Regions from separate parts of the Fictibacillus sp. EA-CB0309 genome, predicted to be linked through region 1. Evidence: riboswitches for the same ligand, from Rfam matches in the RefSeq annotation. Region 1 holds a riboswitch; each other region holds the start of a gene.
What was found. Region 1 has a riboswitch for lysine ahead of lysA (diaminopimelate decarboxylase). Riboswitches for the same ligand answer to the same signal wherever they lie in the genome.
Positions count from the first base shown of each region.

Region 2: linked by a shared signal. The riboswitch ahead of ACEWFH_RS08050 (aspartate kinase) and the one ahead of lysA (diaminopimelate decarboxylase) in region 1 are both predicted to bind lysine.
Region 3: linked by a shared signal. The riboswitch ahead of ACEWFH_RS06435 (Na+/H+ antiporter NhaC family protein) and the one ahead of lysA (diaminopimelate decarboxylase) in region 1 are both predicted to bind lysine.

Region 1 is NZ_CP169271.1:1,846,872-1,854,949, reverse strand. Features, by position in the region: gene ACEWFH_RS10315 (peptidylprolyl isomerase) at 1-137, opposite strand, end outside; gene lysA (diaminopimelate decarboxylase) at 206-1,528, opposite strand; lysine riboswitch at 1,622-1,798, opposite strand; gene ACEWFH_RS10305 (spore germination protein) at 1,858-3,336, opposite strand; gene spoVAEA (stage V sporulation protein SpoVABEA) at 3,314-3,895, opposite strand; gene spoVAE (stage V sporulation protein AE) at 3,900-4,250, opposite strand; gene spoVAD (stage V sporulation protein AD) at 4,252-5,268, opposite strand; gene spoVAC (stage V sporulation protein AC) at 5,280-5,741, opposite strand; partial or broken gene ACEWFH_RS10280 (stage V sporulation protein AB) at 5,750-6,171, opposite strand; gene ACEWFH_RS10275 (stage V sporulation protein AA) at 6,161-6,781, opposite strand; gene sigF (RNA polymerase sporulation sigma factor SigF) at 7,377-8,078, opposite strand, start outside.
Region 2 is NZ_CP169271.1:1,445,784-1,453,861, forward strand. Features, by position in the region: gene ACEWFH_RS08025 (electron transfer flavoprotein subunit beta/FixA family protein) at 1-709, shown strand, start outside; gene ACEWFH_RS08030 (electron transfer flavoprotein subunit alpha/FixB family protein) at 722-1,693, shown strand; gene ACEWFH_RS08035 (histidine phosphatase family protein) at 1,763-2,356, shown strand; gene trxA (thioredoxin) at 2,471-2,782, shown strand; gene uvrC (excinuclease ABC subunit UvrC) at 3,348-5,129, shown strand; lysine riboswitch at 5,195-5,382, shown strand; gene ACEWFH_RS08050 (aspartate kinase) at 5,624-6,862, shown strand; partial or broken gene ACEWFH_RS08055 (YslB family protein) at 6,904-7,277, opposite strand; gene ACEWFH_RS08060 (succinate dehydrogenase cytochrome b558 subunit) at 7,652-8,078, shown strand, end outside.
Region 3 is NZ_CP169271.1:1,159,749-1,167,826, forward strand. Features, by position in the region: gene ACEWFH_RS06420 (thymidylate synthase) at 1-494, shown strand, start outside; gene ACEWFH_RS06425 (dihydrofolate reductase) at 491-973, shown strand; gene yunB (sporulation protein YunB) at 1,036-1,878, shown strand; lysine riboswitch at 1,981-2,164, shown strand; partial or broken gene ACEWFH_RS06435 (Na+/H+ antiporter NhaC family protein) at 2,307-3,894, shown strand; partial or broken gene ACEWFH_RS06440 (sodium-dependent transporter) at 4,083-5,584, shown strand; gene ACEWFH_RS06445 (methionine/alanine import family NSS transporter small subunit) at 5,586-5,690, shown strand; gene ACEWFH_RS06450 (hypothetical protein) at 5,769-6,203, opposite strand; gene ACEWFH_RS06455 (M23 family metallopeptidase) at 6,364-7,365, opposite strand; partial or broken gene lipA (lipoyl synthase) at 7,570-8,078, shown strand, end outside.

The sequences.
Region 1 (8,078 bases):
CGGTGGAACGTTACACCGTTATAAAATCCTTCGTTTGCTAATTTTTCAAAGTTTTCTACTGTTCCAGGTGCTTCTTCTTGGAACAAATCAAATAGTATTTTTTCGCCGTTTTCAAATTCAATAGAACCTTTTTTCATAAAAATGGCCTCCTTCTACTTCATTACAACTACCATTGTACGGTTAAATGACTGCTCCGTAAACTAATTTACACAAAAACATTTGTTTTTAATGGGACATCATTCTTAATGAGGTCTTCATACGTTTCCCGCTTCACTACAAGTTGTTCTTCTCCGTTCTCAACAAACACAACTGCAGGACGTTGGATGCGGTTATAATTGCTCGCCATGCTGTATCCATATGCTCCGGTACATGATACCGCCAAATAGTCGTTATCCGTTACTTTTGGCAACTCGATATCCCAGATCAGCATATCTCCGCTCTCACAGCATTTCCCTGCGATTGATACGGTTTGTGCAGGCTTTTCGTTCATTTTATTTGCAACACATGCTTCGTACTTTGCTTGATAGAGTGCCGGGCGAATGTTATCGGTCATTCCACCGTCAACAGAAACATAATGTCTAACGCCTTCGATCTCTTTTTGCGAACCGATTGAATAGATCGTTGTTCCAGCGTCACCCACTAGGGAGCGGCCTGGCTCAATCCACAATTCAGGTAAATCTCTTCCTTCAAAACGGTTCATTTGTTTGCTCACTTCTTCAATCATAGCCGTTACATATTGCTCTGGTGAGAGCGGTGTATCTTCAGAAGTATATTGAATACCAAAGCCTCCGCCAAGGTTTACGACAGTCGGAAAATAGTTATAGCTTTCTTCCCACTTCTTAAAGTGCCCAAATAGCTTTTCAATCGCTAAAGTAAAACCATCTGTTTCAAAGATTTGTGAGCCGATATGACAATGAACCCCTAATACACGAAAACCCTCAAAATTAAGAACTTCCATTAGCGCCTTATCAGCTTGGCCATTACCTAGGTCAAAACCAAATTTAGAATCTTCCTGGCCAGTTATGATGTAATCATGTGTATGTGCTTCAATGCCAGGAGTGAGGCGCAATAAAATATTAACCTTTTTATTGAGTTTGTTGCTTAACGTTTTTAGTAAAGAGATCTCAAAAAAGTTATCAACTACAATACAGCCTACTCCCGCGTTAAGTGCAAACTCTAATTCTTCCGGGCTTTTATTGTTTCCGTGAAAATGAATTCGTTCTGCTGGAAACTCTGCTTGAAGAGCTGTGTAAAGCTCTCCGCCTGAAACCACATCTAAGCTTAATCCTTCTTGATCGATCAGCTGAAACATGGCGATGGAAGAGAAAGCTTTTGAGGCGTACGCTACTTGGTAACCCACACCTTTTTCTTCGAATGCTTTCTTAAAACCTCTTGCTCTATTCTTTATCAAAGATACATCGTACAGATAAAGTGGTGTTCCATATTTTTTTGCAAGTTCAACCGTATCTGTACCACCTATCCATAGATGATGATTTTGTCCGATTTGTGCTGTACCGTGTAAATTCACAAAAAATCCCCTCTCGTTGTTGATAGAGAATTCAATCCCGACAAATACAAAAGACAGCCGCAACTAAGGCAGGCTGTCATAACCGTACCCTCATGTCGGAATAGCTCTCCACTACTGCTGTAGTGACAGTCCGTTGCTTGTTCAGCAGCGGCCCAGCATAAAAAGAGATGGAGCTCTTCCTACACTTCGGCAAATTGACCTTTCAACATATTTCATCGTCATCCACAAACTCCATATGCTACTCATTCGTTTTGCGCCTCTACCTCATATGAGGCATATATAATTAGTTATGAATTTAACACAATTTTCAACAATCAGCAAGGGACAGATTAATTAGTTGGCTGTTTTTTGCTGTTTTGTGGATGAACAATGCTCGGCCGCACTTTTGACAATGGCACGGCAATTCGAACAATAATCTGCATAAAAGCTTTTGGATTAAACGGAATGAGCGGCCATAAATACGGTGTGTTCAAGTTCTTGATGGTTGCCATATATATAACCATAATCGTAAACCCAATTACAAACCCCGGAACTTTAAAGAGCATCACCATTGCAATTAAGAAGAGCCGGAGTACTTTGTTGGCGATACTGAGCTCGTAACTTGGTGTTGAGAACGATCCGATCGCAGCGATTGCTACATATAGAATAACTTCTGGAACGAACAAACCTACGTCGATTGCAATTTGTCCGATTAATACTGCTGCAATCAGACCCATTGCGGTCGAAAGGGCACTAGGGGTATGAATGGCGGCGAGCCTCAAGATATCAATCCCGATTTCCGCAAAGACAATTTGTAAAAACAATGGGATGTTGGTTGTTTTATTTGGTCCGATAAAATCAATAAAAGGTGGCAGCAGCTCTTTTTGCATAGAAAAAAGGAGCCACATCGGAACTAAAAATACTGAAGCAAGCATACCAGTAAAACGCGTCCACCTTAAAAAAGCACCGATAAATGGAGTCTGTCTGAATTCTTCTGCATGCTGCACATGATGAAAGAGTGTTGTGGGAGTAATGATAACACTCGGTGATGTATCTGTGATGATCAATACATGACCTTCCATCAAATGCTGAGCTGCAACGTCTGGTCGCTCTGTATACCGGACTAAGGGAAACGGATTCCAGCCTTGTTTAACAATAAATTCTTCAATCGTTTTATCCGCCATCGGTATGCCATCAATCTCTATAGAGCTGAGTTCTTTTCTTATCAGATCTACGAGCCCTGGATCTGCAACATCCTGTATATAAGAAAGACATACATCCGTTTTTGACCGTTCCCCAACTTGCATAATTTCATGTCTTAAACGCTCATCTCGAATACGTCGTCTCGTAAGGGCGGTGTTGATGATAATGTTCTCCGTATACCCGTCTCGGGCACCCCTTACAACTTTCTCGATATCCGGTTCTTCGGGAGACCTTCCTGGGTAACTCCTAACGTCAACAACAAATGCTTCTTCCTCACCGTCAACAAAGATAACGATGAGTCCTGAAAGCATCCGGTCTACGGCTTCATCTAATGACTTTGTAAGCTCCACTTGCTGGTGAGCTAGATGATTATGTACAAGGTCTTTCACTTTGCTTGGCGATCTATGACCGTGATCCATATCCATGAGTTCACGGTAGATCATTATGATGAACTCACTGTCACAAAGACCGGTACAATAATATAGTTGTAATTCTTTTTTAAGAACAAAAATTTTCCTGACGCCAACATCGAAACTTACCCCGATGCCTAGACGTTCTTTTAGAAATTTTTCTGTATCATGAATGTTTTTGCTGATTGGAGTCTTATTTTTTGCGTCGTTTGCCACTTGAGTCGCTCCTTTCTAAAATGAGTTTTATAGCCTTAACCGTAATCGGAGCCCCTTTTTCAACAGCATCGAAACCTGACATTTTGCCGATGTCCCCGATTCCAACCACAAAAGGAAGATTCAGTTCATCAAGAATATACACCGTATCGCCGTTAATTCTTCCTGTTTCTAAGTCAGGCAGTCCGCTTTTGTCAATGCCAAACTCTGTGAGTTCACCATATCTATCCATCGAACAATGTACTTTCGTCCACTCTGCAAAATGCGTCTTTGAAGCGACCGCTACCGCACCAATAACATCTATGTCTTTTTGCTGATGAATGTATCTCATAGCATGTTCTCCTGGTCCCTCTCCCTTAAAACCACAATCATCGAACATCACAAGTACAGGATCATTAGGTGTTGTACGGATCATTTCTACAAGTTCTTCACCGCTCTTTTTGGATGGATTTCCCCATGATTGCGAAATACATCTGCCGCCAACTTGTTTAGCAGCATGTTCGACAACCCGCAATGCGTACAGATCTCCATCAGTTATGAAAATGACCCGTTTTTTTACCATAAGATCACCCCTTTGGTTCAAAGATGACTGCTACTAAAAAACCAAACAAAATGGCTGAAGAGATACCTGCAGATGTTAACTCAAAAATACCCATCGCTATTCCGATAAACCCGTGTTCGTCAGCTGCTGCCATCGCACCATGAAGCAGTGAGTGACCAAAACTTGTGATGGGGACGGTAGCACCTGCTCCTGCAAACTTGATTAAATTATCATAGATTCCGAAAGCATCAAGACCTGCTCCGATCACTACAAACGAAGTGGTAACATGCGCTGGTGTTAATTTCAAAACATCCATCATCAATTGACCGACGACGCAAATGGCTCCACCTATTACAAATGCCCAGAAAAACTCCATCTTATTGTCCTCCTTCCGCCCGCTCTAGAACAACGCCGTGAGCAACCGTTGGAATACTTTCTTTTTGTTGAACCATAACAGGATTTAAAAGTGCACCTGTCGCTACCATAAGTACTTTCTTTAAATTCCCTTTTCGGATCTCATCTAGAATGTATCCATACGTGACAACTGCAGAGCATGCACAACCGCTTCCTCCAGCAAACACCTGCTGACCCGAGCGATAGATCATCAGCCCGCAATCACGATGGTTATCAGAAACATCATAACCCTGTTCCTTTAACAGCATTTTTACGATCGGCGCTCCTACTCCTGAAAGATCTCCTGTCGCGATTAAGTCATACTCATTTGGTTCAACATTCATTTCTTTAAAATGAGCAGCGATTGTATCAGCTGCTGCAGGAGCCATCGCAGAACCCATATCAAAAGGGTCTTTTATTCCTAAGTCGACTACTTTTCCAACTGTTGCTGATGTGATTTTAATATCCGAGACCTCTTTACTGACAAGCGCTGCACCTGCACCTGTAACGGTAAACGTCGCCGTATCTGGTTTTTGTCCGCCATATTCAGTCGGGTATCTAAACTGTCTTTCGGCTGTAGCGTTGTGCGAACTAACTGCTGCCACAACTCGGTTAGCGTAACCGCCATCTACCAATGCTGCTCCTAACGCTAAGGACTCCATAGAAGTTGAACAAGCTCCAAATACGCCTAAAAAGGGGATGCCGTTTCCACGTGCTGTATAGTTGGACGAAACAATTTGATTCAGCAGATCACCTGCTAACAAAAAATTAATATCTTCAGGCTTCATCTTTACTTTTTGTAAACAAGCATTGATCGCGTCTTCCATCAGCTGCCTTTCAGCAAGCTCCCAGTTTTTTTGCCCGCAATGCAAGTTGTTATATGTTTTATCAAAGTAACTGCCTAATGGACCTTCACTTTCCATCGGACCAACGGCTGTTCCTGCTGCGTTCAAATACACATTATTCGCAAATTTCCACGTTTGTCTTCCTAATAAATTCATGCCCTCACTCCTTATGTCAAGTGCTGAAAGATATAGCGGATCATGCCAAAAACATAGGCAGATACAGCCCCGAAAACAATAACAGCTCCAGCAAGTTTAAACAGATTTGTAGCCACTCCAAGTACAAGACCCTCACTCTTATGTTCTAGTGCAGCACTCGTTACAGCGTTCGCAAAACCAGTAACTGGTACTACAGAACCAGCTCCAGCAAACTGACCGATCTTATCATAAACACCTAGCCCTGTTAAAAGCGCCGCAATTAAAATGAGCGTTGCAACGGTCGGGTTACCCGCAGTTTCTTGTGAAAAATTAAAATAGGTCATGTAAAACATTTGTATCGCTTGACCGATTGTACAAATAATTCCTCCTACCAAAAAGGCTTTGAAACAGTTCAACACATAAGGCGGTTTTGGCTGAATCGGCTTAATTTTTTTGCGTATGCCTGCTGTTCTTCTTTTGTTGCCATAAAGCATTCACATCCTTAATGATTAATGTAGTACATCCAATGAAACAAGGACCCTGAAATTTTCCCTAATACAATCGCCATTAATATGATGATGATCTTCTCACCGAACCCTACTCTTTTTGCAAGAATCGGTAGTACGTTCAAGACTTCAGTCAATGCGGCTGCAAGCATCCCTACAAAGATTCCTGCTAATAGACCAATTGGAACGAGGAAAAATGCTGGAAACGAAATTGAAGCGTTTCTTAAGTTCATCCACCCCCAATTACCGCTCCTAATATAATGCTTAATTCATAACCTCTGATGTACCGGTACGTTTTTGAAAGTTGCATAAGCCTAGGTACGATCCCTAAAACCGTTATCAGTGCAACGAGACCAGAACCAACTGTTATTCCTCCGCCGAATCCAATAAAAGCAACCAGTAAGACTTTAATTCCCATTGATCTTTTTCTCGGTTTCTTTGTTTTCATGTACGATTACATACTGATCAAGGTCTTGTTGATAGTTGAACATCTCAACTTCTAAGGGACTTGGTTCTTCATTAAGCCTTTTACGGAACAAATGGTTAAAGAACAAGATCATTCCGAGTCCGAGACCAAATGAATAAGGAATCTGAAGCAATAAAGGCTGTTCTTTATAGTGCCCTGTTATCATAAAATAGATTTTTTGATGAACAAGCTGCATGCTGACATCTTCATGAAAATTCATGATTGCAAGCGCAGAGCCTGTAAAAAGCAAAAGCCATACGAGTACAAAATAAACTGGTGCTAACTTTTTTTGCTTCATCTGAATTTCTAGAATCGATTGTGCAGGGCCGATAGTCTGAACATCTAAACCAGGCTTTTTCTTTTGTATTGTTCCGATTACACGCATGACATCTATAACAATCAAATGCTTATCTTCAGGGGTTACTTCATGGATAATATATCCCTTGATGTCTCTTTCTAACTCATCAGATGCAACAATCTGTGCAACCTCACCAATTGTTACTTTCTGATGCAAAAGGACCTGTACACGCTGACGCATACGCAGGTATACCGTTTTATCCAATTTCACTTCACCTCTTTCTTAAGCGCATTTGTGTTTAGTATGCGATACGGTAATTCTTATCATGCCTCACATTGAACACCATCCAAAAAATACCACAAAAAAAGATATGCTTATTCTTTGGTGTAGTAGAAAGTGGTTGATTTCCGTTTCAGGTGCTTCGCTTTCCGCGGGGCAGGCGGTGAGCCACATTCGTACGTTTCACTCTTAAGTGTCTCACCTGCCCACCTGTCCCGCAGGAGTCTCGCACCTTACACTCCAATCTCCCTAATCAATGATGCTTTTAGATAGTTCTAAATGCTGTTGAACTTAAATTTGAAAGTTATTACTGATTTAGAATAACTTAAAAGAACATTTAAAGAACATTTGAAGAAAAGGCTAAGCGATTTCTTTTAGATTTTCTCTTTTTGTACTTCTCATGCAAGTTGATTGGAGCGGAAGGTTGCCGACTCCTATGGGACGAGCGTGCAGGTGGAGACTCCTAATGGCGCAAAGCGGCAGGAGGCTCACCGTTCGCCCCATGGAAAGCGTGCAACCTGGAGCGGAAATCAACTATCTTACGAGGATTTTTAAAAAAACAAAAAACCAGATAGGACGTTTAAGTCTCCATCTGGTTTTTCATAAACAACAGTATTTTCTTTTCGAGTCTTGACACTTGTACTTGAGAAATCGCAAGACGATCCGCAACTTCGGATTGCGTTTGATCTTTAAAATATCTCAAATATACGATTAGACGTTCTCTCTCATCTAGCTTATCCATGATATCTTTTAGAGCGATCTTATCAAACCACTTGTTTTCCGAATGGTCTGATATTTGATCGAGTAAAGTGATGGGGTCACCATCATTTTCATAAACGGTTTCATGGATAGATTGTGGCGCTCTTACAGCATCCTGTGCCATGATCACATCTTCCACTGCAACATCAAGATGTTCAGCAACTTCTGATATGGTAGGAGTTCGCCCAAGTGATTTTGATAACTCGTCTTTTGCTTTTCTTACTTTATTCCCAGTCTCTTTTAAAGAGCGGCTTACTTTCACTGTTCCATCATCTCGTATGAAACGCTGAATCTCGCCGATGATCATCGGTACTGCATATGTTGAGAACCTTACATCATAGGAAAGATCAAATTTATCTACTGATTTTAATAATCCGATACTGCCGATTTGAAAGAGGTCATCAGCTTCATAACCTCTGTTTAAAAAGCGTTGAACCACAGACCAGACCAGCCTCATGTTCTTTTCTACAATCGTATCGCGGGCTGACTGATCTCCTTCCTGACTCTGTTTGATCAATAACTT
Region 2 (8,078 bases), 400 kb from region 1:
CAATAAGATTTCTGAAGACAGCGCAGAATTTATTATTAACCCTTATGACGAGTATGCAATTGAAGAAGCGATCACGTTAAAGGATGCTCATGGCGGTACCGTAACGGTTGTAACGGTTGGAGATGAAGACTCCGAAAAAGAACTCCGTACAGCATTAGCGATGGGCGCTGATCAAGCAGTTCTTATTTCGAACGAAGACTTAGACAGCCAAGATCAATTTACGACTTCATCTGTTTTAGCTGCTTATTTTAAAGACAAAGAATACGACATTATCCTAGGTGGAAACGTTGCAATCGATAACGGAACAGGTCAAGTAGGTCCTAGACTTGCAGAACTCCTAGATATTCCGCACGTAACGACGATTACAAAAATTGAAGTGAATGGAACAACCGTTAACATTGAACGAGACGTTGAAGGAGATCTTGAGAAAATTGAAACGTCTCTTCCATTATTAGTAACGGCGCAACAAGGATTGAATGAACCTCGTTATCCTTCTCTTCCGGGAATCATGAAAGCGAAGAAAAAGCCGCTTGAAACGTTAGAGTTAGATGATCTCGATATTGATGAAGAAGACGTAGAAGCAAAAACAAAAACAGTAGAAGTTTATCTTCCTCCTAAAAAGGAAGCTGGAAAAATCCTATCAGGTGAAACAGCAGACCAAGTAAAAGAGCTTGTATCTCTGTTAAGAAACGAAGCGAAGGTAATATAAGGAGGAGACATCATGGCAAAAAAAGTTTTAGTACTTGCAGAATCCCGTGACGGTGCATTACGTAATGTTTCATTTGAGGCAATTGCAGCAGCAAAAGAAATTTCCGGCGGTGGAGAAGTTTTCGCAGTATTATGCGGTGAATCTGTTCAATCACTTGCAGCAGAATTGATTCACTATGGTGCTGACCGTGTTCTTGTGGCTGAAGATGAGAAACTAGCAAACTATACCCCTGACGGATACTTTCAAACAATAAAGCAGATTATTGATGAGGAAAATCCTGAAGCAATCGTATTTGGACATACGTCTCTAGGGAAAGACTTGTCGCCAAGACTTGCAGCCCGTTTAGAATCAGGACTTATCTCTGACGTTACTGGACTTGAACAAGCTGGAGAAAACACGGTATTCACTCGTCCGGTATATTCAGGAAAAGCTTTTGAGAAAAAATTAATTTCTGATGGTCTTGTGTTCGTGACGATTCGTCCAAACAACATCACGCCTTTAGAAAAGGATGAGTCTAGATCTGGTGATGTTAAGTCCGTTTCTGTTGAAATCAAGGACTTAAGAACAATTGTAAAAGAAGTTGTTCGTAAAGCATCAACAGGTGTTGATCTTTCAGAAGCGAAGATTATCGTAGCTGGCGGCCGCGGTGTGAAATCTGAAGATGGATTTAAACCTCTTCAAGAGCTTGCAGATGTGCTTGGAGCAGCTGTTGGTGCTTCTCGTGGTGCATGTGACGCTGATTATTGTGATTATTCACTTCAAATTGGCCAAACAGGTAAAGTAGTTACTCCAGATTTGTATATTGCTTGTGGAATCTCAGGAGCAATTCAGCATCTAGCTGGTATGTCCAACTCTAAAGTAATTGTAGCAATCAATAAAGATCCAGAGGCAAGCATCTTCTCCGTAGCAGATTATGGAATCGTAGGAGATCTGTTTGAAGTAGTACCTTTGTTAACAGAAGAGTTTAAGAAAGTGTTAGTATAGGAGTAGAAAAACGATTAAAACGTCCGGTACGCTGGACGTTTTTTTCAATCGTAAAAAGGAGGGTGTACAATGACTACTATCGCATTTATCCGTCATGGTGAAACAGATTGGAACACGGAGAGAAGAGCGCAAGGCTGCAAGGATATTCCGCTCAATGAAAACGGAATACATCAGGCTGATCGGCTAGCTGAAAGATTTATTGATCAAAAATGGGATGCTATTTATGCTAGTCCCCTTAAAAGAGCATATAAGACAGCTGAGGCTTTGAGTGGAGTTACAGGGTTACATGTAATGGCCGATGAAAGACTACGTGAAATTTCCTTTGGTGAGACAGAAGGGACAACGGAATCTGAACGGGTTGAACGCTGGGGAGAGGATTGGATGAATCTTGATCTCGGCAGGGAAACGAATGAAGAGGCTGATCTTCGCTGGAAAGCGGCGCTAAAAGAAATTACTGAAAACCATAAAAATCAAAAAGTGTTGATTGTGACCCACGGTGCGCTTCTTGTAAGAATATTTAAGGATCTTCTTCAAGACAAGACTGACCGATGGTATGGACTGAACAACACCTCGTTCTCTGTCTTTCAACTAACACCTGAGAACAGTTGGAGATGTGATTTGTTTAACTGCCAAAAGCACCTTGAAGAGACAGCGACTATTTAACGTTTGTTCAATTGAAAACTTGGGTACCATAAGGTTGAGCAAACTATTAGCAACTGAGTTATTTGTGGGATATACTTTGTTTACACTTTGTTATTTAAAAGGAGGGCCAAATAAATGGCTATTGTTAATGCATCAGATCAAACATTTAATACAGAAACGAATGAAGGTTTAGTACTTGCTGACTTTTGGGCACCATGGTGCGGACCTTGTAAAATGATTGCTCCAGTACTTGAAGAAGTAGATCAAGAAATGGAAGAAGTAAAAGTAGTTAAGCTGGACGTTGATGAAAATCAAGAAACAGCTGGTAAATATGGTGTAATGAGCATTCCTACTTTACTAGTATTTAAAGATGGTCAAGTGGTTGACCAAGTTGTAGGTTTCCAGCCTAAAGAAGCTTTAGTAGAGCTTTTAAACAAACATAAGTAAGCGATCTACAAAAAAGCCCGAACTTCGGGCTTTTTTTTGTGGAATAGATTTTTTTAGAAAGGCTATTCTATGTAGTTTTGAAAGTAGCTGATTTCCGCTCTAGGCTGCTCGCTTTCCGCGAGGCAGGCGGTGAGCCTCCTGCCGCTAGGGGCTAATAGATGTCTCCACCTGACCGGTTCGAGGAAGTATCCTTGCTCCTGCGTCTACTAGTAAATGCTATCGAAGTGAGCTTCCTCGTCGCATGCCTCGCGAGATGCTTCTCAGGTGGTAGGCACGCATCCTTACGCTTCAATTAACATGCAAATGAAGAGTAAATATAGATTCAATAGCAACAATTCTTTTGAAAGCCGCTTTAAGAGTTCCGCCTTACAAACCGCTGCAAGCAAGCATCTTAAATAGGAGCTAATATTTCTAAAAGAGAAAACATCCTTAGCTTTTGTAATATTTTCTAGGAAATATTGTCGATAAATGAATGTATATGGTAATTTAATCACGAAAGTATATTGATTTAGTACATACATGATATGATAAACGAAAAGACTGCAATGAAGTTAAGGGGGATGACATGACCTCTATATCGGTAAAACAAAAATTAATGCTGCTTCCTGATCAGCCTGGATGCTATCTCATGAAAAATGAGTTCGGTAAAGTAATCTATGTAGGTAAAGCAAAGGTCTTAAAAAATCGAGTGAAATCTTACTTTTCAGGAACGCATGATGGCAAAACACAACGGCTCGTCAGTGAGATCAGAGACTTTGAATATATTGTCACCTCTACGGAGATGGAAGCCTTAGTTCTCGAGATGAACCTTATAAAAAAGCATGACCCTCGGTATAATGTCATGCTGAAAGATGATAAAAGCTATCCATATTTAAAAGTTACTTCTGAAAAACAGCCAAGACTATTATACACAAGGAAAATAAAAAAAGATGGCGGCAAATATTTTGGACCGTTTGTGAATGCGTATGCGGCCCAAGAAACGAAAAAACTGTTAGACCGTATTTTTCCACTAAGAAAATGTGACACGATGCCTAAACGAGTGTGTTTGTACTATCACATCGGTCAATGTTTAGGACCGTGTGTTTACGATATTACAGAACAAGAAAACAAGCAGATGGTAGAAGGCATCGTGAAATTTCTGAATGGCGGATATCAAGATGTTAAGAGCCAGTTATCTGAAAAGATGCTTGAAGCGTCTGAGGCCTTAAACTTTGAAAGGGCAAAAGAACTTCGCGATCAGATTCAACATATTGAAGCTGTTATGGAAAAGCAGAAAATGATGACTGCCGATCTAGTGGATCGAGATGTGTTTGGCTATCATTTTGATAAAGGTTGGATGTGTGTCCAAGTTTTCTTTATCCGTCAAGGTAAAGTGATCGCTAGAGATATTTCTGTTTTTCCTTTTTACGGAGAGGCTCATGAAGATCTACTTACATTTATCGGTCAGTTCTATTTGCAAAAGAATCATCTGATGCCTAAAGAAATTCTCCTTCCGCAAGAAGTGGACGCTGAACTCATTTCAGAACTTCTTCAAGTAAAAGTGCTGCAGCCAAAAAAAGGACAGAAGAAAGAGCTGGTTGAATTAGCGACTAAAAATGCGACCCTTGCTCTTAACGAAAAATTTGCATTGATTGAACAGGATGAAGCTAGAACGATAAAAGCAGTAGAGAACCTTGGTGAAAGAATGGGTGTAGCTCCACCATATCGAATTGAAGCGTTTGATAACTCTAATATTCACGGAACAGATCCTGTTTCAGCGATGGTGGTTTTTGTAGATGGCAAACCATATAAGAAGGATTACAGAAAATATAAGATCAAATCGGTTGAAGGTCCTGATGATTATGCTTCCATGAAAGAAGTCGTCAGAAGAAGATACACAAGAGTGCTAAGAGAAGAAGGGGAACTTCCAAGTCTGATCCTTATTGATGGTGGTAAAGGTCAGATATCAGCCGCTCAGGATGTTTTAGAAAATGAGCTCAATCTTTTTATACCTGTCGCAGGGCTATCGAAGGATGAAAAACATAGAACGTCACAACTTTGGCTTGGTGATCCTCCAGAGATGATCCACTTGCCGAGAAACAGCCAAGAATTTTATCTTTTGCAACGGATTCAGGATGAAGTGCATCGTTTTGCGATCTCGTTTCACCGTAAGGTACGTTCTAAAAGTATGTTTGAATCCACGTTAGATAACATAGCAGGGATTGGAGATAAAAGAAAGAAGATGCTACTTCGCCATTTTGGTTCGCTGAAGAAGCTGAAGGAAGCGTCGGTTGAAGAAATACAAGAAGCTGGAGTACCTAAACCTGTTGCTGAACTCATTACGAAAGCATTTTTATCGAATGAGTAGTTGCAGTTGAAAGATAACTTTGTTAAAATGAAGCCAACTTTATAAAAATGCCATGCTTCGAATGAAGTGATGGTAGAGGAGCAGGAACCAATAGTAGACCATCTGAAGAGAAGAAGCTCTTGTGATGATGGAAGAAAGGGGATTCTTGCCGAAGTGTAAAAGGACTTCTAGCCTTTTATGCTGGACCTGTATTGAATAAATACAGAGCTGTCACACAAGTCCCCCAGGATTTGTGTGGAGGACTATCTCACTAAGGGAAACAAACTTGGCTTGCTACGGATAATAGCAACAATAGGGTTTTTTCCTTATTGTTGCTTTTTTATTCGTTTCTACTTTCAGAATAATATAACTTTTCTGGATGATAAAAATCCTGCTTGCGAAAAAGTTATTGTTGAAAGTATAAGTGCAACAAATTAGACGTAAAAATTTGAGCGTCAACAAAGTTTTCTAATAAAAGAGATAGAATATTACAACAAGAAGGGAATTGGAGAATCATGGGGAGAATCGTTCAAAAATTTGGCGGCACAAGTGTTGGTTCTGTTGAGCGGATACAGAATGTTGCAAAACGAATTATCAATGAAGTAGATGCTGGTAATGAAGTCGTTGTTGTCGTATCTGCAATGGGTAAAACAACAGATGAGCTTGTAAGGCTAGCTGGAGAAATCAATCAAAATCCTTCCAAACGTGAAATGGATATGCTCCTCACTACAGGAGAACAAGTTACGATTGCACTGTTGACGATGGCTCTTCATCAAGAAGGGTACAAAGCTCAATCCTTAACAGGCTGGCAAGCTGGAATTCAAACAGAAAATGCGTTTTCGAATGCTAGGATACTAGACATAGATTCCGAAAGAATTAACGGTTTGCTTAAGGAAGGAAACATTGTTGTTGTTGCTGGTTTTCAAGGTCTGATTCCTGAGACAAAAGATATTGCTACCCTTGGTAGAGGCGGGTCGGATACAACAGCCGTGGCATTAGCGGCAGCATTAAAAGCTGACCGATGCGATATCTATACAGACGTTACAGGAGTCTATACGACTGACCCTCGCGTTGTAAAATCGGCAAGAAAAATACCTTCTATCTCTTATGATGAGATGCTGGAAATGGCGAACCTTGGAGCAGGGGTCCTACACCCTAGAGCTGTAGAGTTTGCTAAAAACTATTCTATTACATTAGAAGTAAGATCGAGTATGAGTGAAGAACGCGGAACGTTAGTAGAGGAGGAACCATCAATGGAACAAAACTTAATGGTAAGAGGATTAGCATTTGAAGGGAATATAACAAAAATCACAGTTTCAGCGATTCCCAATGAGATCCATGCATTAGCGGAACTGTTTACAATACTTGCTTCAAATGGAATTAATGTAGATATCATCATTCAAAATGTATTAAATGAAGAAAAAACGAATATTTCATTTTCGATAGAATCAAACTCTTTGTCAGAAACACAAGAAGTACTTGCTGCTCATCAAGAACAATTAGGGTTTGAGTCAATCAGCTATGAAGGGGATCTTGCCAAGGTTTCGATCGTTGGATCAGGAATGATTTCTAATCCTGGTGTAGCTGCTAAAATGTTTAAAGCTTTGTCAGATCAAGATATTATGATTAAGATGGTAAGTACATCAGAAATTAAGGTTTCAACTGTTGTTAAACAACAAGATATGATCAAGTCTATTGAAACGTTGCATGATGCATTTGAACTGGATGCACGTGTTCCAGTACAGAACACGTAATGAACAAACATTCAAAAAGCCGGCATATGCCGGCTTTTGTGTTATTCGATCGTATCTTTTTTATCCCATTGAACGGTGATGGAAACTTTGTTCCGTTTAACGGATTCTAATGCTTCAGTTGTACATTTTTTTGCAGCTGGACTTGTTCGGCTAGAAAACCTGCTTCTAAGCTGAACGTTTGGTGATTGAAATTCTCGATACGCTGCTCAATAAGAACGGAGTGTAAAGAGAACAACATCTCTGTTTTTGATGCTTCGATCATTTCAAGATTACCCCAGCCTGCTTCATTAAAAAATGCATGTACTTCTTCCATCGTATGTAAAGGATATTTTCTGGCTAAGTGTCTACCTGCCCAATAGAGAATATTTCGTTCTTGTTTACCGAGAAGTTCAGGCAACAAATCGCTTCTAAGGATTTCATACCCAAAAGCTGAAACAGAAAGCTGTTCTACAGGGTGTTATCATCCTTTGTTTTTTGTTTAAACATTCTGCATCCCTTCTTTCTATTTTTATTATAACGGGAATGCTGTTCAAACTCTATAGCAACTATCGGTATTTGTCGAAAATCTTAACAGGAAAAAAACGTTGATGTATCAATAAAAATTACCTATTAAGTTGTTAGCGTTTTCTTGACGGTGTCAAACGATGGGAGTAAAATGGACATGTTGCTAGTTAATTAAACTAATTGTTTAACACTCATCCTCTAAATGAGGAAACTTAAAACGCTTACATGTGGAGAGGAACAAAGATTAGCAGCCAGAGAGAGGCTAAATTTGAAGGGGGCAAGAAAATGGCTGGCAGTAGAGATTTTATTAACAGAAGAATTCATTCATTATTAGGAGTAATTCCGATCGGGCTTTTTCTCGTTCAGCATTTAGTTGTAAACCATTTTGCAACAAGGGATGCTGAAGCATTTAACACCGCAGCACATTTTATGGAAAGTTTACCGTTTCGTATTTTCCTAGAAATGTTTGTTATCTATTTACCACTTTTGTTTCATGCGGTGTTTGGTCTATATATTACGTTCCAAGCAAAAAACAACGTTAGTCGTTATGGCTATTTCCGCAATGCGATGTTCCTCGTTCAGCGTGTAACAGGCGTAATTACATTAATTTTTATCGCTTGGCACGTTTGGGAAACACGTGTACAAGCTGCATTAGGACAAGAAGTTAACTTCAATATGATGGCAGATATTTTAAGTTCTCCATTCATGGTTG
Region 3 (8,078 bases), 690 kb from region 1:
GGGCTGCTCCAAACGGTGAGACCATTGATCAGATCTCAAATGTGATAGAAGACATTAAGAAGAATCCTGATTCAAGACGTTTGATTGTAACCGCATGGAATCCTTCAGATGTACCGAATATGGCGCTCCCGCCTTGTCACTTGCTGTTTCAGTTTTATGTAGCAAATGGCAAGCTTTCTTGTCAGCTCTATCAGCGCTCAGCTGACAGTTTTCTAGGTGTGCCGTTTAATATCGCGTCTTATGCACTACTCACGATGATGGTAGCCCAAGTAACGGGTCTTAAACCAGGTGAGTTCGTTCACACAGTTGGTGATGCACATATTTACACCAATCATTTAGAACAAGTGGAGCTGCAGTTAACTCGTGAGCCAAAGCCGCTTCCTAAAATGAAGTTGAACCCGAATGTGACCAACATTTTTGATTTTACTTATGATGACTTTGAACTTGTTGACTATGAAGCACATCCTCACATTAAAGGCGTGGTGAGTGTATGATTTCTTTTGTAGTTGCAATGGATGAGAATCGCGCAATTGGTAAAGACAATGATCTTCCGTGGTATTTGCCGAACGACCTTAAGCATTTTAAGAATGTAACGATGGGAAAACCAATCGTCATGGGTCGTAAAACATACGAATCGATCGGCAAACCTTTACCTGGCCGCGAAAATATTGTGGTGACTAGAGATGACAATTATCAAGCTGAAGGAACAACGATTGTTCATTCTGTAGACGAAGTGATGCAGAAAGATGCCGAAGAATTGTGTGTAATCGGCGGAACGGAGATCTTTAAGCTGTTTATGCCTGTAGCAGATCGCCTATATGTGACGGAGATCCACCATACCTTTGAAGCGGATACGTACTTTCCGGAAATTAAAGTAGATGAGTGGCGTGAAGTCTCACGTAAGCCAGGAATTGTTGATGAAAAAAACAAACATGCACATGATTTCGTTGTGTACGAAAAAATTAAACCATAAAGTTTGAATGAGCCCCCTCTTGTCTGCATACATATGTATATGTAGATAAAGGGGGTTACCTTTTGCTTAAACGTCGAAAAATGAAACTCCGAAAAGGGCCGCTTCCATTCCGATTTGTACTGCTGATTTCATTTATTCTTTTTACTTTTATAACCATACAAGGACTTTGGCTTGTGAACAGAGGCATTGAACCTACACTTATGCTCATCGCTCAGAAAAAGACTGAGGAAATAGCAGCACTAGCGATAAGTGAAGCGATTGATAATGAAATATTGGGACCTTCAGAGATGAGTGATATTATTGAATATAAGACCGACACGGAAGGAAATGTCGTGTTTGCGGGCATTAATCAGAGCGTAGTCAACCGGGTAGCCAATCAATCACAGAAAGTGGTTCAAAAATATCTTAAGGAAATTGAAGAAGGCAAAGCACATGAAGTTATAAGCAATGATGAATTAGGGATAACGGCTTATAAACATGAACCAGGTGTCATTATGGAAATTCCACTAGGGCAAGCAACAAGAAACTCCTTACTGGCAAACTTAGGTCCTAAAATTCCAATTAAATTTATGCTCATTGGTGAAGCAAACACAGACATTGAAGAAAAAATTGAGAATTCTGGAATCAATAATACTTGGATCAATATTGATATAGTGGTAACCGTCAAAACAAGGATTGTTATTCCGTTCGCAACGGAAACAACGGTTGTCAAAAGACCGATTAAGATTACGGCTCAGTTTATAAAAGGCGAGGTACCGGTATACTACAATCAGTCCGGAGATCCGATTCAGCCAACTGTCCCTATTACTCCTGATTTAAAGGAAAAGTCTAAAGACGATAAAGAGCTGGATATCCCTGAGGAAAGTTCATCAGAAGAAACGGGTGATGAGGAAGCGGCAGAGTAGGAGATTCCTGAATTTAACAGTATTCAATTGGGTTGACCATTTGTACAACTTTGTTATAATGAGATTTGAATTTAAAATTTTATATGTCTTTAAGCCTATCACCGATGGGGTAGAGGAGCGGATTTTAAAAGTACTTTTTCAGAGAGTGACGTCTGTGAAGAAAAAGGAAAGGAACTTCCGCCGAAGCAAAATGTAAACCGTCTGTTCACTTTTGCTGGGTTTACACTGAAAAAGTGTAAAACTGTCACTGCTTTGGAATTAAAAGCAGTGGAGGACTACTGATCGATGAGGAAAACCATAAATTACTTAAGTGATTGATAGCAGGTTATTTCCTTGTCTATTAATCGCTTTTTATTTTGTCTTTTTTTCCTCAACGTCCTGTAAACACTCCTCAATATCGATGGCTAATGAAAAGAAGGAGGAACATCATGGAATTTGAGAATTCGGTTTATTCATTAATACCACCCGTTTTGGCCATTTTAATGGTTGTTTTAACACGAAGAGTATTGATCTCTTTAGGGGCTGGAATTTTAGCGGGAGCATTATTGCTTCACGATTTTCATATTGGTGCTACATTAAAGGAAATTGGAACGATTGTAAAAGGGCATTTCATTTCTGATGGAGCACTAAATGAATGGAATGTGTATATCCTGCTCTTTCTATTGATCTTAGGAATGATGACGAGCATTATCTCTTTAGCTGGGGAAGCCGCGCTTTCGGTGAGTGGGCGATTTCCAGAGTGAAAACAAGAAGAGGTGCACAGCTTTTAACGGTTGTTTTTGGACTAGTTATTTTTATTGATGATTACTTTAATTCACTTGCGGTAGGAAATGTAAGCAGACCGATTACAGACCGCCACCGTATCTCGCGTGCGAAACTTGCTTATTATTTAGATTCGACTGCTGCTCCTGTATGTGTAATCTCGCCTGTGTCCAGTTGGGGAGCTTACATTATCGGGATTATCGGCACGATTTTTGCTACACATGAGATTACAAACATGTCTGCGTTCAGTGCTTTTATTCAAATGATCCCTATGAATTTTTATGCAGTTTTTGCACTGATTCTTGTGTTTGCCGTTGCTTATTTTCAACTTGATTTTGGACCGATGAGAAAACATGAAGAACGTGCTTTTGCAACAGGTGAAGTTATTGATCCTGAGAAAAAGCAGCTGTTGGTGAAGGAATCAAACTTGAAGAAAGCGATAAAGGAAAAGTTGGAGATCTTGTTTGGCCGATTGTTCTTTTAATTGTTTCAACAGTTGGATTTATGATCTACACGGGCATTCAAAATGTTAAAGGCCTTGAAGAACCAACGGCTGTCACTCTTTTATCTATTTTTGAAAATACAGATGTACCCAAATCGTTATTATATGGTGGTTTGATTGGATTGGCGGCAGCGATTCTGTTCTTCCTGCCTAAAAAAATGGGAGCTGCTTCACTAGGAAAAGGACTTGGACGCGGTGTTCAATCCATGATTGGTGCAGTAACGATCTTACTGTTTGCTTGGACGATTATCTCTATTATTGATAGCTTAGGAACAGGTAAGTACCTCGCTGGACTGGTAGATCAACATATGAACTTAGCCTATCTTCCATTCGTTCTTTTTGTCCTGTCAGGTCTAATGGCTTTTGCGACAGGTACGTCTTGGGGAACGTTCGGTGTGATGCTTCCGATCGCAGCAGAAATTGCAGCTTCTACAAACATCGAGCTGATGTTGCCAGTACTCGCAGCGGTTCTTGCTGGATCTGTTTTTGGAGACCACTGTTCACCAATTTCAGATACAACGATTCTTTCATCAACAGGAGCGGGAAGTCATCATATTGATCACGTCATGACACAGCTTCCTTACAGCTTAGTCGCTGCTGGAGTATCTGCTGTGGGTTATCTTGCTCTTGGATTAACTGAAAGTGTTTGGATAGGATTATTGGTATCAACAGGCGTATTTGCTATCGTTTTATTGTTTATAAAAAAATTATCTAGTAAAAATAGCATTGCTGACAATTCGATAAAAGCTTAATTTGCAAAGTGTCTGGTACTAAACCGGGCACTTTTTCTTATATTTATACGACTTCTTTCCCCTTATTCCGACAAAATAACTAAAAAATTTTGACAGCATTCTGTATTCTGTAATATACTGAACGCAGAATAGTCAGAAAAAAGTAACAATTGTAAACTTTTCGACTTCATAAAAAGGGGGACACAACAATGGAAAATAGGCAACAATGGGGAAGCCGCTACGGATTTATTTTAGCTGCTGTCGGTTCCGCTATCGGCCTAGGCAACATCTGGAGATTTCCGGCAGTTGCTTATGAAAACGGTGGAGGAGCATTTTTATCCCATATCTGGTCGCACTCTTAACGGCAGGGATTCCCTTACTGATCCTAGAGTTCACATTAGGACATAAGTACCGCGGTTCAGCTCCACTTTCTTACTTCCGTCTTCATAAGAACGCAGAGTGGCTAGGCTGGTGGCAAGTATTTGTAGCGTTTGTCATTTCCACTTACTATGCTGTTATCATCGCGTGGGCGATTAAGTACTCGATTTACTCGTTAAACCTTACTTGGGGAGACAAGCCTTCCGATTTCTTTTATGGAGAAGTTCTTCAGTTAAGTAAGACGCCTGGTGACATGGGTGGTATTGTACCAGGGATTTTAATTGCACTTTTAATTGTTTGGGTTGTAACACTTCTTGTACTGTATAAAGGTGTATCGAAAGGAATCGAGCGTTTTAATAAAATTTTTCTTCCAGCTTTAGTCATTATGTTTACATTAATCGTTATTCGTGCTGTAACGCTCGATGGTGCAGCTCAAGGTTTGAACACGTTCTTCACACCTGATTGGAGCATGATTAATAATGGTAAGGTCTGGGTAGCAGCTTATGGTCAGATTTTCTTCTCCTTATCAATTGCATTTGCGATCATGGTAACGTACTCGAGCTATCTGCCTAAGAAATCAGATATCAACAACAATGCATTTATTACAGGTTTTGCAAACTCAGGATTTGAACTACTTGCAGGGATTGGCGTATTTGCAGCTTTAGGGTTCATGGCTATGCAACAAGGTCTGCCAGTGGATGAAGTTGTAAAAGGCGGGATCGGACTAGCATTTGAAGTATTCCCGGCTATCATTAATGAGTTCCCTGGTGGTAATGCGTTCTTTGGAACAATGTTCTTCTTAACACTTGTATTTGCTGGTATGACGTCGTTGATCTCAATCGTAGAAACGTATGTCGCAGCATTACAAGACAAGTTTGGAATTTCCAGAACAAAAGCTGTATTAATGGGTGGAGGAGTTGCTTCTGTTATCTCATTACTTTTCGCAACAAAAGGCGGATTGTACATGCTTGATATCGTGGATTACTTCATCAACAACTTCGGTATCACACTAGCAGGTCTTGTAGAGGTTGTTCTAGTTGCTTGGTTCGTTAAGCAATTAGGCGGACTTCAAAAACATGCGAATGCGATCTCTGACCTAAGAACAGGATTATGGTGGAAAGTTTGTCTTGGTGTCATCACACCAATCCTTCTTGGTTACATGATGTTTGATAACATTAAGCAAAATCTTGCAGAGAATTACGGTGGGTACCCTACAGAACTTGTTGTCACTTATGGAGTTGTCGTTGCTGTTGGTGTCATTGTACTCGGTATTGCATTAGGTCTTGTTAAATGGAAATCTGAAGTGGTAGTAGAGAAAAAGGAGGTCAGCTGATATGACTAGTAGTGCAATTGCAATGATGGTAATCGGCATGGTCATCCTGTGGGGCGGGCTTCTAGCAAGTATTGCAAATGTAGTTCGTGTTTCTAGGAGAAAATAATAAGAAAGCTGATTCTTCGGTTGAAGAATCAGCTTTTTTCATGCTATGGCGTTCGTAAATCAGAGCAGAGCTCGAGATTTACGAGCGCCATACGGAAAATACGAGCGCCATACGGAAAATACGAGCGCCATACGGAAAATACGAGCGCCATACGGAAAATACGAGCGCCATACGGAAAATACGAGCGCCATACGGAAAATACGAGCGCCATACGGAAAATACGAGCGCCATACGGAAAATACGAGCGCCATACGGAAAATACGAGCGCCATACGGAAAATACGAGCGCCATACGGAAAATACGAGCGCCATACGGAAAATACGAGCGCCATACGGAAAATACGAGCGCCATACGGAAAATACGAGCGCCATACGGAAAATACGAGCGCCATACGGAAAATACGAGCGCCATACGGAAAATACGAGCGCTATACGGAAAATACGAGCGCCATTTAAGATTTAAGAGCGACTTATACGGAAAATACGAGCGCCATACGGAAAATACGAGCGCCATACGGAAAATACGAGCGCCATACGGAAAATACGAGCGCCATTTAAGATTTAAGAGCGACTTTATACTCGACTACATGGATTTACGCTCGCCAGCAATTATCCACCCATTCCTCCAAATGAAAAAAGAAGCCCTCAAGCTTCTTTTTCATCAAGACCAAATATTATCTTCGCCTATTGCTTATTCGTTCCTGACGTTCCCATGCTTTTAAATAGGGGTACGGATCAAACGCCCACTCGGTATACCCGTTATCACGGTACATCCCAAAATGAAGATGAGGCGGGAATTTGCCTGACGTTCCAGGTGGTCCATAGCCGGTACTTCCGACATAGCCTAACACCATGCCAGGTTCTACGATAGATCCTTTTTCAATCGTTTTATTAAAGCTGCCTAAATGGGCGTAATAGTGGTACACATTGTTGATATCGCGAACCCCTATTCTCCAGCCGCCGAAACGGTTCCAGCCTTTTACTTCAACAATTCCATAAGAAACAGCTTTAACTGGCACACCGTAATCTGCAAAAATATCTGTCCCTTCATGGATACGCAATCCGCCAAAACCACGGCGATCACCCCATGTGCTTCGATAGCTGTAGTTCGACCTTAAAGGCACGATAAAGCTGTGTTTATCTAAAGAAACCGTACCATATGTCTCATAGATCTTTGCATTCTCCATAATAATATCAACGGCTTTATCCCGTTGATAATAGCTCCACAGTCCGATTCTGAAATTCTCGATATCATGACCATGTTTTTGAATGATTTCCGCGAAGGTAAATAGAATATCTTCATCGTTGTTTCTGTCAGCTATTCCGTCATTGTTTCCATCTTTTCCGATACCCCCAAACATCGAAATCCGCTCAGGGTTTGTATCATCCATAGTCGGATTGATCGGACCAGACCATTGGATGGGAGAAAAGTAAATGCCGACAAGACCTTTTCTTGCAGGCAGATCTCTTCTCGCTTTTCTTACACTTCGTTCATATTGGTCAACCCCAGCAAAATAGTGCCATGGGATAAGTGTAACAGACTCCATTTTTTTATAGAGGCTAAGCCTTTCCACATCTTCTTTCGTAAATCGCTCTGCTGCCTCACTATTTCTTTCCGGGAGAAAGGTTATTAGAAGGGCTGCCAGAGTGAGGAACAGGACTGTAAATTTCCTCATACGTCCCAATCCACTCCTTTCTTTCATTTACCTATAGTTTGTTGAAGTTAGGAAAAAACATGAAGGAAAAATGTTGGAAAAAACTCTTGTTTGGAGTTTTGGCCTGTCGTATGGTAGAGTATTGATGGGACAATAATGTTTAATTAGAAACTAAATAACAAACGTTCATTATAGTTAAGACCAAGAAAATTTGGGGTGATGATGATGGCAAAGAAAGAAGAATATGTACGTAAACCCGAGTGGTTAAAAATAAAGCTAAACACAAATGAAAATTATAAAGAACTTAAGAAAATGATGCGTGAGAAAAAGCTACATACCGTTTGTGAAGAAGCGAAATGCCCGAACATTCACGAATGCTGGGCTGTTCGTAAAACCGCTACATTCATGATACTAGGTGACATCTGTACGCGAGCATGCCGTTTTTGTGCAGTAAAAACAGGATTGCCAACAGAGCTGGATTTGCAAGAACCAGAACGTGTTGCTGAATCGGTTGAACAAATGGGACTAAAACACGTAGTCATTACAGCTGTAGCACGTGATGATCTTAAAGATGGGGAGCTCATGTATTCGCTGAGACAGTACGTGCGGTACGTGCACGTAACCCATTCTGTTCCATTGAAGTTCTTCCTTCTGACATGTTAGGTGACTTTGATGCACTTAAAACGTTAATGGATGCAAAACCTGATATTATGAACCACAACATCGAAACAGTG